2 regions of the Halobacillus sp. KGW1 genome follow, and region 1 is predicted to be linked to the other one. Evidence: predicted binding sites of a transcription regulator. Region 1 holds the regulator's gene; the other holds the start of a gene.
What was found. Region 1 encodes LexA, which represses DNA repair genes until DNA is damaged. Its sites were predicted from a motif close to CGAACATATGTTCG; they were not measured.
Positions count from the first base shown of each region.

Region 1 (5,551 bases):
AGTAAAGGAGATCATTATGGCAAGATTAGTCTATCCAAGCGGAAGCTGGAACGGCAGGTTGGTTGCTTTGGATGATGGACATGGGATGGAGACTCCTGGGAAGAGAACGCCGTATATACCTGAGCTGGGGCGTCAAATTAAAGAGAATGAGTTTAATAGAAAGGTCGTTGCTTATCTCTCAGATATTCTTTTATACCATGGCTTCCGTGTGCTGCTTGTTGCACCCACAGATGCGGATACCCCTCTTACGACAAGAACAGCAGAAGCGAACAGGTACAATGCAGATATTTACGTGTCCGTGCATTACAACGCATTTGACGGTTCTTTCGGTGGATCAGATCCCAGCGGAATTGAAGTATATGTGTATCCGGGTTCTTTGAATCGGGAGGCTGGCAGATTGGCAGCGCTTGTCGGCAAGTATTTACGGCGAGGGACGCAACAGAACTGGCGCGGTGTTAAAGAAGGCAATTTTCATGTGTTGCGAGAAACAGATATGCCTGCAATTCTAACCGAAAACGGCTATATGGATAACAGGCGCGAGGCTTTGTTAATGATTAATGAAGCTTTTCAACAAGAAGTAGCAAAGGAACACGCGCAGGGAATCTGTGAGTACTTCGGTGTGGCTTTTAAAGGCGTCGGTGAAACGATCGACAAAAATTACCTTTCTCTTGGGGATACGGGAGAAGCGGTACGTGTGCTGCAGCGCAATTTATTGAAATTGGGCTATTCCATGGGAGGCTACGGGGCCGATGGTTCCTTCGGTCCAGCTACAGAGACAGCTGTCAAAGCTTTTCAGAGGGATCAGGGTTTAAGAGTCGATGGATATTATGGGCCAAATACAAAAAGGGCAATGGAAGAAGCCCTCAAAAAAATGGAGGATGATGAAATGGAAGAGGTTGCAGTTGTCATCAATTCATTTGCTGATTTCCCTGCTGTGGAGACACTTGCTATTCGGGAAAATGCAATGATTGCGTTAAGGCGTACGGCAGAGAGGCGCCAAGTGGCTAAAAAGATAATCGTTGCCGGTGGGGGAACGGCTGGCTTAAAAGGGTCCAATTTTGTTGATCTATCCGGAGCGACGCGTCTGGAGACAGCCCGAAAGATCGAAAATTATTTAAAACGATGAACGGCCCAGGATTTCCCGGTATACTTTCGGCGTCATTCTTCATACAATAGAAGAACAAATGTTCGTAATGGGGTGATGCGTATGCACCAATTATTAAACCGTTCTATGATAGAGCATTTACCGTTAGAAATTATTTATCATGCCCGTGATCAATCTATTTCTCAACGATTAATTCGAGTTATAAGGATGGAGGAAGCCTGTTGCGTGGCTTATTGTTATACACGGAAACAAGTAAGAACGTTCAGATGGGATGGGATTCTTGCCGTGGCAGTTTTTCGTAAAAATAAAGGAACAGAGAAAAGAAGCGGGGCTTAAAACGGCCGCCGCTTCTTTCTGTTTTAATGCACCGTCCGGTATAAACCGACAACTCGTCCTAAAATGGAAACATCATTTAGTATAATCGGTTCCATTGTCGCATTTTCCGGCTGAAGCCTGATGTGGTTCTGTTCTTTAAAAAAGCGTTTAACCGTCGCTTCCTCTTCTTCTGTCATGGCAACGACAATGTCACCGTTCTGAGCTGTCTGCTGCTGTCTGACTACTACCATATCTCCGTCCAGGATTCCTGCTTCTATCATACTCTCTCCCTGTACGATGAGCACAAATGTGTTGTCGTCCGTTCCTGCAAGCGTATCCGGGAGTGGAACGTACTCTTCAATATTTTCGACAGCGGTGATGGGAGACCCTGCTGTGACCTTACCGATCACAGGGGCATAGGCGACCTCGCTTCTGGGAATACTGTGATCCTCTTCTAATTCAATAACTTCAATTGCCCGCGGTTTCGTAGGGTCCCGACGGATAAAACCTTTTTTCTCAAGCCTTGATAAGTGTCCGTGCACAGTCGAGCTGGAAGCAAGACCCACAGACTGTCCGATTTCCCTAACGGATGGTGGATACCCTTTTAACACTACCTGTTCTTTTATGAAATCTAGTATTTCTTGCTGCCGCTTGGAAAGTTTATTCATAGATTAGCACCTCGTACATAGGATTATAGTAACCACATTGTACCATGGAGGGCAAAAAAACACAAACAAGCGTTCGAAAAAAAGTCGTTGACAGGAACGTACATTCGTATATAATTAAAAATATCAAATGCGAACACAGGTTCTTAGGAACGTTCGTTCTTAATATGGAGGGGTTCACATGTTCAATAAACTATCCAAACTGGACGTCACGTACATCATTTTGTTTGTTGTCAGCTTCGCTTTTCTCTATTATTCTATGGTAACGAGCGGATAAGAGAGGGGTTTATTGTAGATGAAGGTTGTTTTGTACTGCCGCGTCAGCACGGAAAAAGAGGCGCAGATCTCATCGTTAAAACGCCAGAGGGCGGAATTGACTGCCATGGCAGAAAATCACGGGTTGGAAATTGTCGATTGCATTGAAGAACAGGCAAGCGGCTACGAAATAGAAAGAGAAGGTATTTTTTCTGTTTTGGAGTACCTTTCTTCAAGACAGGCGGATGCATTGCTGATTCAGGATGAGACGAGGCTCGGAAGAGGGAATACGAAGATAGCCCTTTTCCATCAGCTTAACAGGCTTGGGGTTAAGGTTTATTCCCTTACTCATGAAGGCGAACTTCAGATTTCCGAGTCGGATTCTATGGTGCTTCAGATCGTTGGGATTGTGGAGGAGTATCAGCGGAAAATCCACAATATGAAAATACGAAGAGGAATGAAGAAAGCTGTAGCAGAAGGATATGACCCTTCTGAAAATTTATCCAACAGACACATGGCTCCGGGCCGTGAACGACTCCATTTTCCAATTGAAGAGGTTGTGCGACTTCGCAATAATGATTTGACATTTAAAGATATCGCAGCGACGCTTCGAGGACTGGGATATGACGTTTCTAAAGCGACCGTACATAGAAGGTATAAAGAATACCTATCGCTTGAAAAGGAGACGGAAGAACTGTAATATAAATAGACGATAGACAAGGGTCTGAAGGCTGCTTGTCTTTTTCCGTTTTATGTACCATCGTCTGCTTATCGATCACTAATAAAAAGGAGCAGGATCATATGTTATCCCAAGAGAAAATCAAGCGAATTAATGAGTTGGCCAATAAATCCAAGCAGGTGGATTTGACAGATTCCGAAAAAGCAGAGCAGAAAACGCTCAGACAGGAATACTTGAAAAACGCCCGCAAATCGTTTAAGAACCAATTGAAAGGTGTAACGGTTGTAGATCCAGAAGGAAACGACGTGACACCGGCAAAATTGAAACAGATGCAGAAGAATGAGAAGAAAAATTAACTTCCTCCGCACGCTTAGCCATAAAGCGTGCGGCTTCTTTGTTTAATTTTGCTTATTCAGGGAAAATTAGAACGGTCACGGTTTTATTGAGTCCTGGCGCTTGTCTCAAATGTAATTTCATTATAGGATAATACATGGTACATATGCCTTAACAGAAAGGGGAATGTTTACATGGCTAACAGCCTTGAACAAACATCAATCAATACTATTCGTACTTTATCTATCGATGCAGTAGAAAAAGCTAATTCCGGCCACCCTGGAATGCCTATGGGAGCAGCTCCAATGGCTTACACACTTTGGACGAAGTTTATGGATCACAATCCTAAGAACTCTCAATGGTTCGACCGTGACCGCTTTGTCCTATCCGCTGGACACGGGTCCATGCTTCTTTACAGCATGCTTCACCTGTCTGGTTATGACGTATCCATCGAGGATTTGAAGTCCTTCCGTCAGTGGGATTCTAAAACTCCTGGTCACCCTGAATACGGCCACACTGACGGAGTCGAAGCTACAACTGGTCCTCTAGGTCAAGGGCTTGCAATGGCGACCGGTATGGCGATGGCAGAAGCACACCTTGCTGCTAAGTACAACCGCGGTGATTACAATGTTGTCGATCACTATACCTTCTCCATTTGCGGAGATGGCGACCTTATGGAGGGCGTTTCTCAGGAATCTGCTTCCCTTGCAGGTCACTTAGGTCTTGGGAAATTGATCGTGCTTTATGATTCCAACGACATCTCTCTTGATGGAGATCTGGATCGTTCCTTCAGCGAAAGCGTAGAGAAACGCTACGAAGCTTACGGTTGGGAAGTCATCCGTGTTGAAGATGGAACCGATACCGAAGAAATTGCAGCAGCAATTGAAAAAGCAAAAGCGAATAAAGAGCAGCCTACTATGATTGAAGTGAAAACCGTCATTGGATTCGGTTCACCGAACAAATCCGGTAAGTCCGCTTCTCACGGCGCGCCACTTGGTGCTGAGGAAACAACAGCTACGAAAGAATTCTACAAGTGGGAGCATGAGCCGTTCCACGTACCGGATGAAGTTTATCAAGACTTCAAAGAGAAAATTCAAGACAATGGTCAAGCGAAAGAGCAGGAATGGAACGAGCTGATGAAGCAGTATAAAGAAGCGTATCCAGAGCTTGCCGAAGAATTGGAAACGGCGATCGCTGGTCAGCTTCCGGAAGGCTGGGACAAAGAGCTTCCTTCTTATACAGTAGGAGAAGACAGCCCGGCTACACGTGCGGCATCCGGTGATGCGATCAATGCATTATCCAAAACAGTTCCTTCATTATTCGGTGGTAGTGCCGACCTTGCAGGATCAAATAAAACAGAAGTCAAAGAAGAAGAAGATTTCACACGTGAAAACTATGCCGGAAGAAACATCTGGTTCGGTGTACGTGAATTCGCTATGGCGGCTGCTATGAATGGAATTGCCCTCCACGGAGGTCTCAAGATCTATGGCGGTACGTTCTTTGTGTTCAGTGATTACCTGCGTCCGGCCGTTCGTTTATCTGCTTTGATGAACCTGCCGGTAAACTACGTCCTTACTCATGACTCTGTAGCAGTAGGAGAAGATGGACCTACTCACGAGCCTGTGGAGCAGCTTGCTTCTCTTCGTGCGATGCCTAATCTTGCAGTCCTTCGTCCTGCAGATGGAAACGAAACGAATGCTGCATGGAAGATTGCGATGGAGTCTGAAACGATGCCTACAGCACTCGTATTGACTCGTCAAGGCCTTCCTACACTTGAAGGAACGGAAGAGAAAGCATATGAAGGTATGAAGCGAGGAGCTTATATCCTTAGTGATTCTGACAAAGAAGAGCCTGATGCAATTCTTCTCGCTTCCGGATCGGAAGTTCAGCTGATCGTAGAAGCGCAGAAAGAATTGAAGACAAAAGGATTCGATGTCCGCGTAGTAAGCGTACCGTCCTTTACTCACTTCGAAGCTCAGTCTAAGGAATACAAAGAAGAAATTCTTCCTTCAAACGTTCGCAAACGTCTTGCTGTCGAAATGGGAGCATCCTTTGGTTGGGACCGTTATGTTGGTCTGGACGGCTCTATTATCGGTATCGACAAGTTCGGCGCTTCCGCACCTGGAGATACGGTAATCAAGAACTACGGTTTCACTGTAGAAAATGTTGTGAAACATGCGGAGAACCTTATGAAATAAA
Region 1 covers NZ_LSOC01000002.1:821,720-827,270, forward strand. The annotation lists gene AXG56_RS04860 (N-acetylmuramoyl-L-alanine amidase) at 17-1,126, shown strand; gene AXG56_RS19275 (hypothetical protein) at 1,208-1,441, shown strand; gene lexA (transcriptional repressor LexA) at 1,465-2,088, opposite strand; gene AXG56_RS04870 (recombinase family protein) at 2,381-3,040, shown strand; gene AXG56_RS04875 (DUF896 domain-containing protein) at 3,142-3,375, shown strand; gene tkt (transketolase) at 3,547-5,550, shown strand.

Region 2 (5,551 bases), 640 kb from region 1:
AGCTCCGCTCTAATTTCACGGTGTATTTTGCGCATGAGCGTTTCGACGCTGAATTGGATCAGGAGCGGATTCTGGCAATCTTCCGAATTGTACAGGAACTGTTGACAAATGCGATGAAACATTCCGATGCGAAGATCGTAAAACTGTCGCTGTCCAGTAACGAGGATCATGTAATGCTTTTATATTCTGATAACGGTAGAGGGATGGACTACTCGGTTCAACGGGATTTATTTTCCCATATCGGCCTATCGGGAATTGAACAGCGGGTAAATGGTTTAAACGGAAACTTATCGATAGAAACATCGCCTGGGGAAGGATTTAAAACAATTGTTACTTTTCCTTGTACGGCGAGCAAGGAGGTCCATGTATGAAGCAAGTATTAATTGTAGATGACCACCCGGCTGTTGGAGCCGGGACGAAAGCAATGCTGGAACAAGAAGGAGATCTTGTCGTGGATGTCACCCACGATAATGAAATGGTTCTTTCCATTATGGAAGAAAACGATTATGATATCGCTTTGCTGGATTTATACATGCCCGGCATAAATGGTATTGAACTCGCGAAAAAAATACGCAATAACTACCCGGACATCAAGCTTCTCATCTATACAGGGTTCGACTTGAGCACACACTTCAATATGCTGGTCGAAGCAGACATTAACGGTTTTGTAAGCAAAACCGCGACAAGTGAGCAGCTGTTGACCGCTATTCGATGCGCCGCAAGAGATGAAGTCGTTATTCCCCTTCATCTCTTTAAACAGCTGCGCCGCTCAGAAGCAAGCGTCAGTGGAAATGCGGAGGAGAAAGAGAAGAATAACGGCCTCTCCTTAAATGAGAAAGAACAGTCGATTCTTAAGGAAGTGGCATCCGGCTTAACGAACCGTGAGATTGCCCAGCTGCTGCATATGTCACAGCGGAGTGTGGAATACACGCTTACCGGGATTTTCAATAAGCTGAATGTAAGATCCCGTACAGAAGCCCTCTTCAAAGCGCAGGAACTCGGGCTTGTGACTAAATCTTGAAAGCGAAGCACAGGGCAACCTTATGCCTCATACGATAACATTGACTAAATAATTCCCCTCGCTCAGCTCAGAGACAACAAGGAGGGGTACGCTTGTGAAGGAGGACGGCTATCGGCCAACACAAATTCTTACCAAGCGGGAGCGAGAAGTTTTCGAGCTTCTGGTGCAGGATAAAACGACTAGGGAGATCGCAAAAGAGCTCTTCATTTCAGAGAAGACTGTGCGGAATCACATTTCAAATGCTATGAGTACCTTTTGCAAACCATCTGTTGTTAATGATTAAGTAGTTGTTTTCTAAATAATAAAACGAAAAGCCCTGGCAATTGCCAGGGCTTTTCGTTTTATTGCTACTGATTGCTTTTTTGTGCTCTTTTAATCTTTCCTTGTATCCTACTTTGAATAATAAGTAAAACAAAACCTAGCGCCATTAGCGGATAAACGTACGCCATTTTCCCATTGCTAAATACTATTATTAATGCAGATAATAGGGTAGCAGAAACAATTATCTGGATGATTATTAGCTTTTTGTTTAAACTCATGCTAACCCTCCTAAATGGTTGATTATATTAATTATACTTAATAATATAATAATTTTAAAGGTAATGTTTATCGGTTAATACATATATCTTCTTGGCTCGCTCTTAGTTACATCAATTAATTTGGTACGTAAATTATCTTTGTACCAATATGTAAGATCTCTAGTGTATTCAGCTCCTGTACTTCTGTCAATTCCTCTTTGTTTGAACTTTGTGTACCATAAATTTTTATAACCTAACTGCGTAGCCGAGTTAGCCAAATCTATTGCTGCAGGAATTGGCATTCTAGCTATACCAAGAAGAAGTGTTGTAGTAAAAGTCACTCCATTATGATCTCTTGAAATACTGGAACGGATTACTCGGTCTGTGTGCCAATCTACAGTACCTACAGGGCCTGGGTGGTGCGCATTTGCATCGGGAGAAACAATAGCTCCATCACTTATTTTTTTTACTGATACATCCTTGTTTGTGTTAATACTTTCTTTTGTAATCTCCTCAGCTGCTACCACATTAGTTGAAAAACCAACTCCAGCTGCAAGACCCACTGCTAAAGCCACAACAGTGAATTTTTTTCTAACAAAAATAATGAATTCCTCCTTTGTTCTGTTTACCAAGTCGAAATTTTACAATTTCTTTCGACAAATAAAATGCTACCATAAACAAATATTAACTTGTAGGGGATGTAACTTGGGAAAGTACTATCCGTAAATCTGCTTTAAGAGGGTTGTTTTGTCAAGACTTTCATGACATTCATATTTTAAGCTACGGTTTTTAATGATATTTATTCTATCCACACAGAGTTTGTGGGTGACTTTAAAATCATTCACCCACCGCTCAATAATATGAGGATCGCTTAAATCGTATTTAGAGACCATGTGATACGGAAGTGCTGCATAAAGGGTAAAGTGTCGTGCGTCCCTCTCTTGAAGCTCTCGAAAGGCGTCAGGCATCATGGACTGGATGCCTACGTGTCGGAGGATATGTCCAAGTTCATGATAAAACTGTTCCTTCTGTACCAGCTTGTCTTCGCGGGCGTCTAGGGTGATCCCTTTATATCTTCCATGTATGAGGTAGCTGGGAGATATGGGTTTCCGGTGGAGAAATATGTCCATTTTTCTTGCTATCGTTACAGCTTTCAGTTGATTAGGGTTACTTATTCGCATTCGTATGTACCAGTTGGTAACCCAGTCTTCCAAATGTGTAGTATTGTAAGTAGGAAAATACAAGATAATCACCGTCCTCTATAATAATTATACGAACAATTGTTCCCGTTTTCAATTAGAATACAAAAGATACTTTAAAAAATGCAAAAAAAATTTTATAATAAATCAAAGTGCTAGATTAAGAGGAGTTGTCTGCCAATGAATAAAAGAGTAAACAACTTTATAAAAAAGGGATTTGATCTTATGGAAAAAGAGCAGGATTCTAGCTTGGATTTTCATAACAAAATTTCTAAGGACATAAACAAAGCAAAAGAGCGCCTCGAAAAGCGCTCAAAAATGAGAAAAATTATTCGAAATAAACAGCAATAGGATTCACTACAAAATCTCCATTCTGAACCAGATTTAGATGCTCAATTAGCATTTCATCTGTCGCCCCTTTAAACACTTCTATACTTTCTCTTATAGCATCTTTCTCATTAAACGAATTAGGTTCTCCTTTTTTTTCTAATTTACGAGTTATTTTTGCGAGAACCTTAACTTTTGCTCCGTCATATCTATTACCATATTTAAAAAGCATCATATTTCTGTTTTCCCTTAGAAAATTTTCCTTCAAAGGTGCAATTGCGTTCGTGGTTTTTATGAATACATTTGAGGGCATAAACTTTTTTAGCATTCCTAAAATTTCTCTGTATTCTGTGAATTCTTCAGATACTTTTTTAGATTCTGCATTGAAAATCTTATTTACTTCGTCTCTTTGTTGTTTTTGTTCTTTAGATGTAAGTTTAGAGTCTTGGTTTATCTCAGTGAGTTCATTGTCCTTCAAGCTTTTCATTTCCTTCACTTGCATATCTACCATACCTTCAGAGAATGCGATTTCAAAAGTGTTAAGATCTATCAGTTCAAAACTTGATTCTATTAAAACGTAACCTTTTTCGTCGTCTATAACAGTTAATTGTGTAAGTGAGGAATTTTCTTCTAAATATCTTTCGAACTCAATTAAAGAGTTATCATGTAATTTTTTTGATATTAATTCCCTGCCTACATCAGATTCTTGCCAAAAAGTCTTTTCAGCACTATACTTTCCTGGTTCGAAATGCAGTTTTATACCGCCTTCAGGTGTTTCCACTATAGTGGGTATACTAAACTTGCCACTTTTCCCTTCTAACTCTGTAAAATTTTTTGACTGATGGCCCTGCATTTGTTCTAAGTTTTCAAATGAAGACTCTTCAAACTCGTTCGTGTAATCAGTGGGAAGTCCTCCATTCGTTTGAGCTAAAAATGAATGTAAGAAGTCTGTATCCAAATAAAGTATCTCTCTCATGGTTATTGCCTCCTAATAAAGCTAAATTTGATAAAAATAAACACGTCCCCAGACGTGTTTATTTTCTTGTGATTACTCAAATATCATCAGCTTCCTCGTAATCATCAGTTTTATGCTGTTTATTTTTGCTCTTGTTGTATAAGAATTCGAAGTATTCATCCATGCGGCGGAGCTCATCCGGCCCCATCTCTTTCCACTTCTCTATATCCCAGAACCCTGCATCCTGGACATCATACTTCTCGAAAAGCTTGTTGAGCTCTTTAAGCGGGTCGAAAGAGTACTCGGTCGGCTTGTCCAAGTTTGGCTGATCGGTCCGACCTAACAGATAATCGGTAGTAACATTATAGTAGTCTGCAATTTTTTGAAGAGTATCGTAATCAGGTCTACGCTTGTCTACTTCATAATGTGCATAAGTACCCCGTGTGATATTTAACTTCTCAGCTATCTCTGATTGAGTTAGTTTTTGGGTTTGGCGGAGGTATTTTATTCTTTTCCCTATCATGGAAAGCACATCCTAAACAATTAATTATCTTTAATTATAATGTAGCGAATAGATACATTGAAAGAAATGTAGCGAAAAAGCGCAAATATGTATTGACAGTAGCGTTATGCTACATTATGATAAGATTAAGAAGTCGCGAAACGCTACAAAGGTGGTGATAATATGAGTCAAAGAGTGTGGTTAATTAACAAAAGGAAGAGCATGAAGCTTACTCAGCTTCAGGTTGCCCAGAGCGCCAGTATTGAGAGGGCTTATTATACTCAAATAGAAAATGGCAAGCGCAATCCCAGTGTCAAAGTAGCGAAAAACATAGCTAACGTCCTATCATTCGAATGGTCGCTTTTTTTTGAAGTTAATTGTAGCGAAAAGCGACAATTGAGGAAGGAGGTGATCTGATTGAGTAAAGAAAAGAATACAGTATCTGCTGCAACAGATGTTGAAAAGAAGCGAGATGAAATCAAGCAGATGCGTGACATGATCAGTAAGTCTTTGGCTGAAATAAAATTATCGCTCATTAAAGCATTGGAGGCGACTAATGATGATTACAGTCAAATCTTCAAGCAAATCCAAAGGTTAGAGCGCAGCGATAAAGAACCGATACAAATCAAGCATATGGCTCCACGACATATTGCTGATTTACTCGACACCTCGATCAGCCAGGCAGTAGCGCTTCAGGCTGGAAAGAAACTATCTGTCGTAATGGACTCTACTAAGCTCCAAAAGATACTTTCAGCACCTGCTGCAACAGATGCTGAAGCATATCAATTGTACAAAAATAAAAAGCTGCTTAGAGAACAAAGAGAAAGAACAAGGTTAGAGAGCGTTTGGTATTCCATCTATCCACCGGATAGGACTCCACCTGAAGATATAGATGTCTTCCGGCGATGGGAAAGGTTCTTGTTCAAATCTTACGGGCTATCTCTAGAAGCTCATGAAAGAGCTCTTGATGATATTGCTGAAGGACGTCAGCCGTCATTCGAGAGTTGATCTCTATAACTTTAGTTATGA
Region 2 covers NZ_LSOC01000002.1:1,461,530-1,467,080, reverse strand. The annotation lists gene AXG56_RS08325 (sensor histidine kinase) at 1-371, shown strand, start outside; gene AXG56_RS08320 (response regulator transcription factor) at 368-1,021, shown strand; gene AXG56_RS08315 (LuxR C-terminal-related transcriptional regulator) at 1,116-1,304, shown strand; gene AXG56_RS08310 (hypothetical protein) at 1,369-1,560, opposite strand; gene AXG56_RS08305 (hypothetical protein) at 1,635-2,171, opposite strand; gene AXG56_RS08300 (ImmA/IrrE family metallo-endopeptidase) at 2,256-2,669, opposite strand; gene AXG56_RS19435 (hypothetical protein) at 2,919-3,089, shown strand; gene AXG56_RS08295 (hypothetical protein) at 3,067-4,041, opposite strand; gene AXG56_RS08290 (helix-turn-helix domain-containing protein) at 4,118-4,543, opposite strand; gene AXG56_RS08285 (helix-turn-helix transcriptional regulator) at 4,706-4,939, shown strand; gene AXG56_RS08280 (hypothetical protein) at 4,940-5,530, shown strand.
Region 2: the regulator LexA is predicted to act here: its motif matches at 2,813-2,826, upstream of AXG56_RS08300 (ImmA/IrrE family metallo-endopeptidase).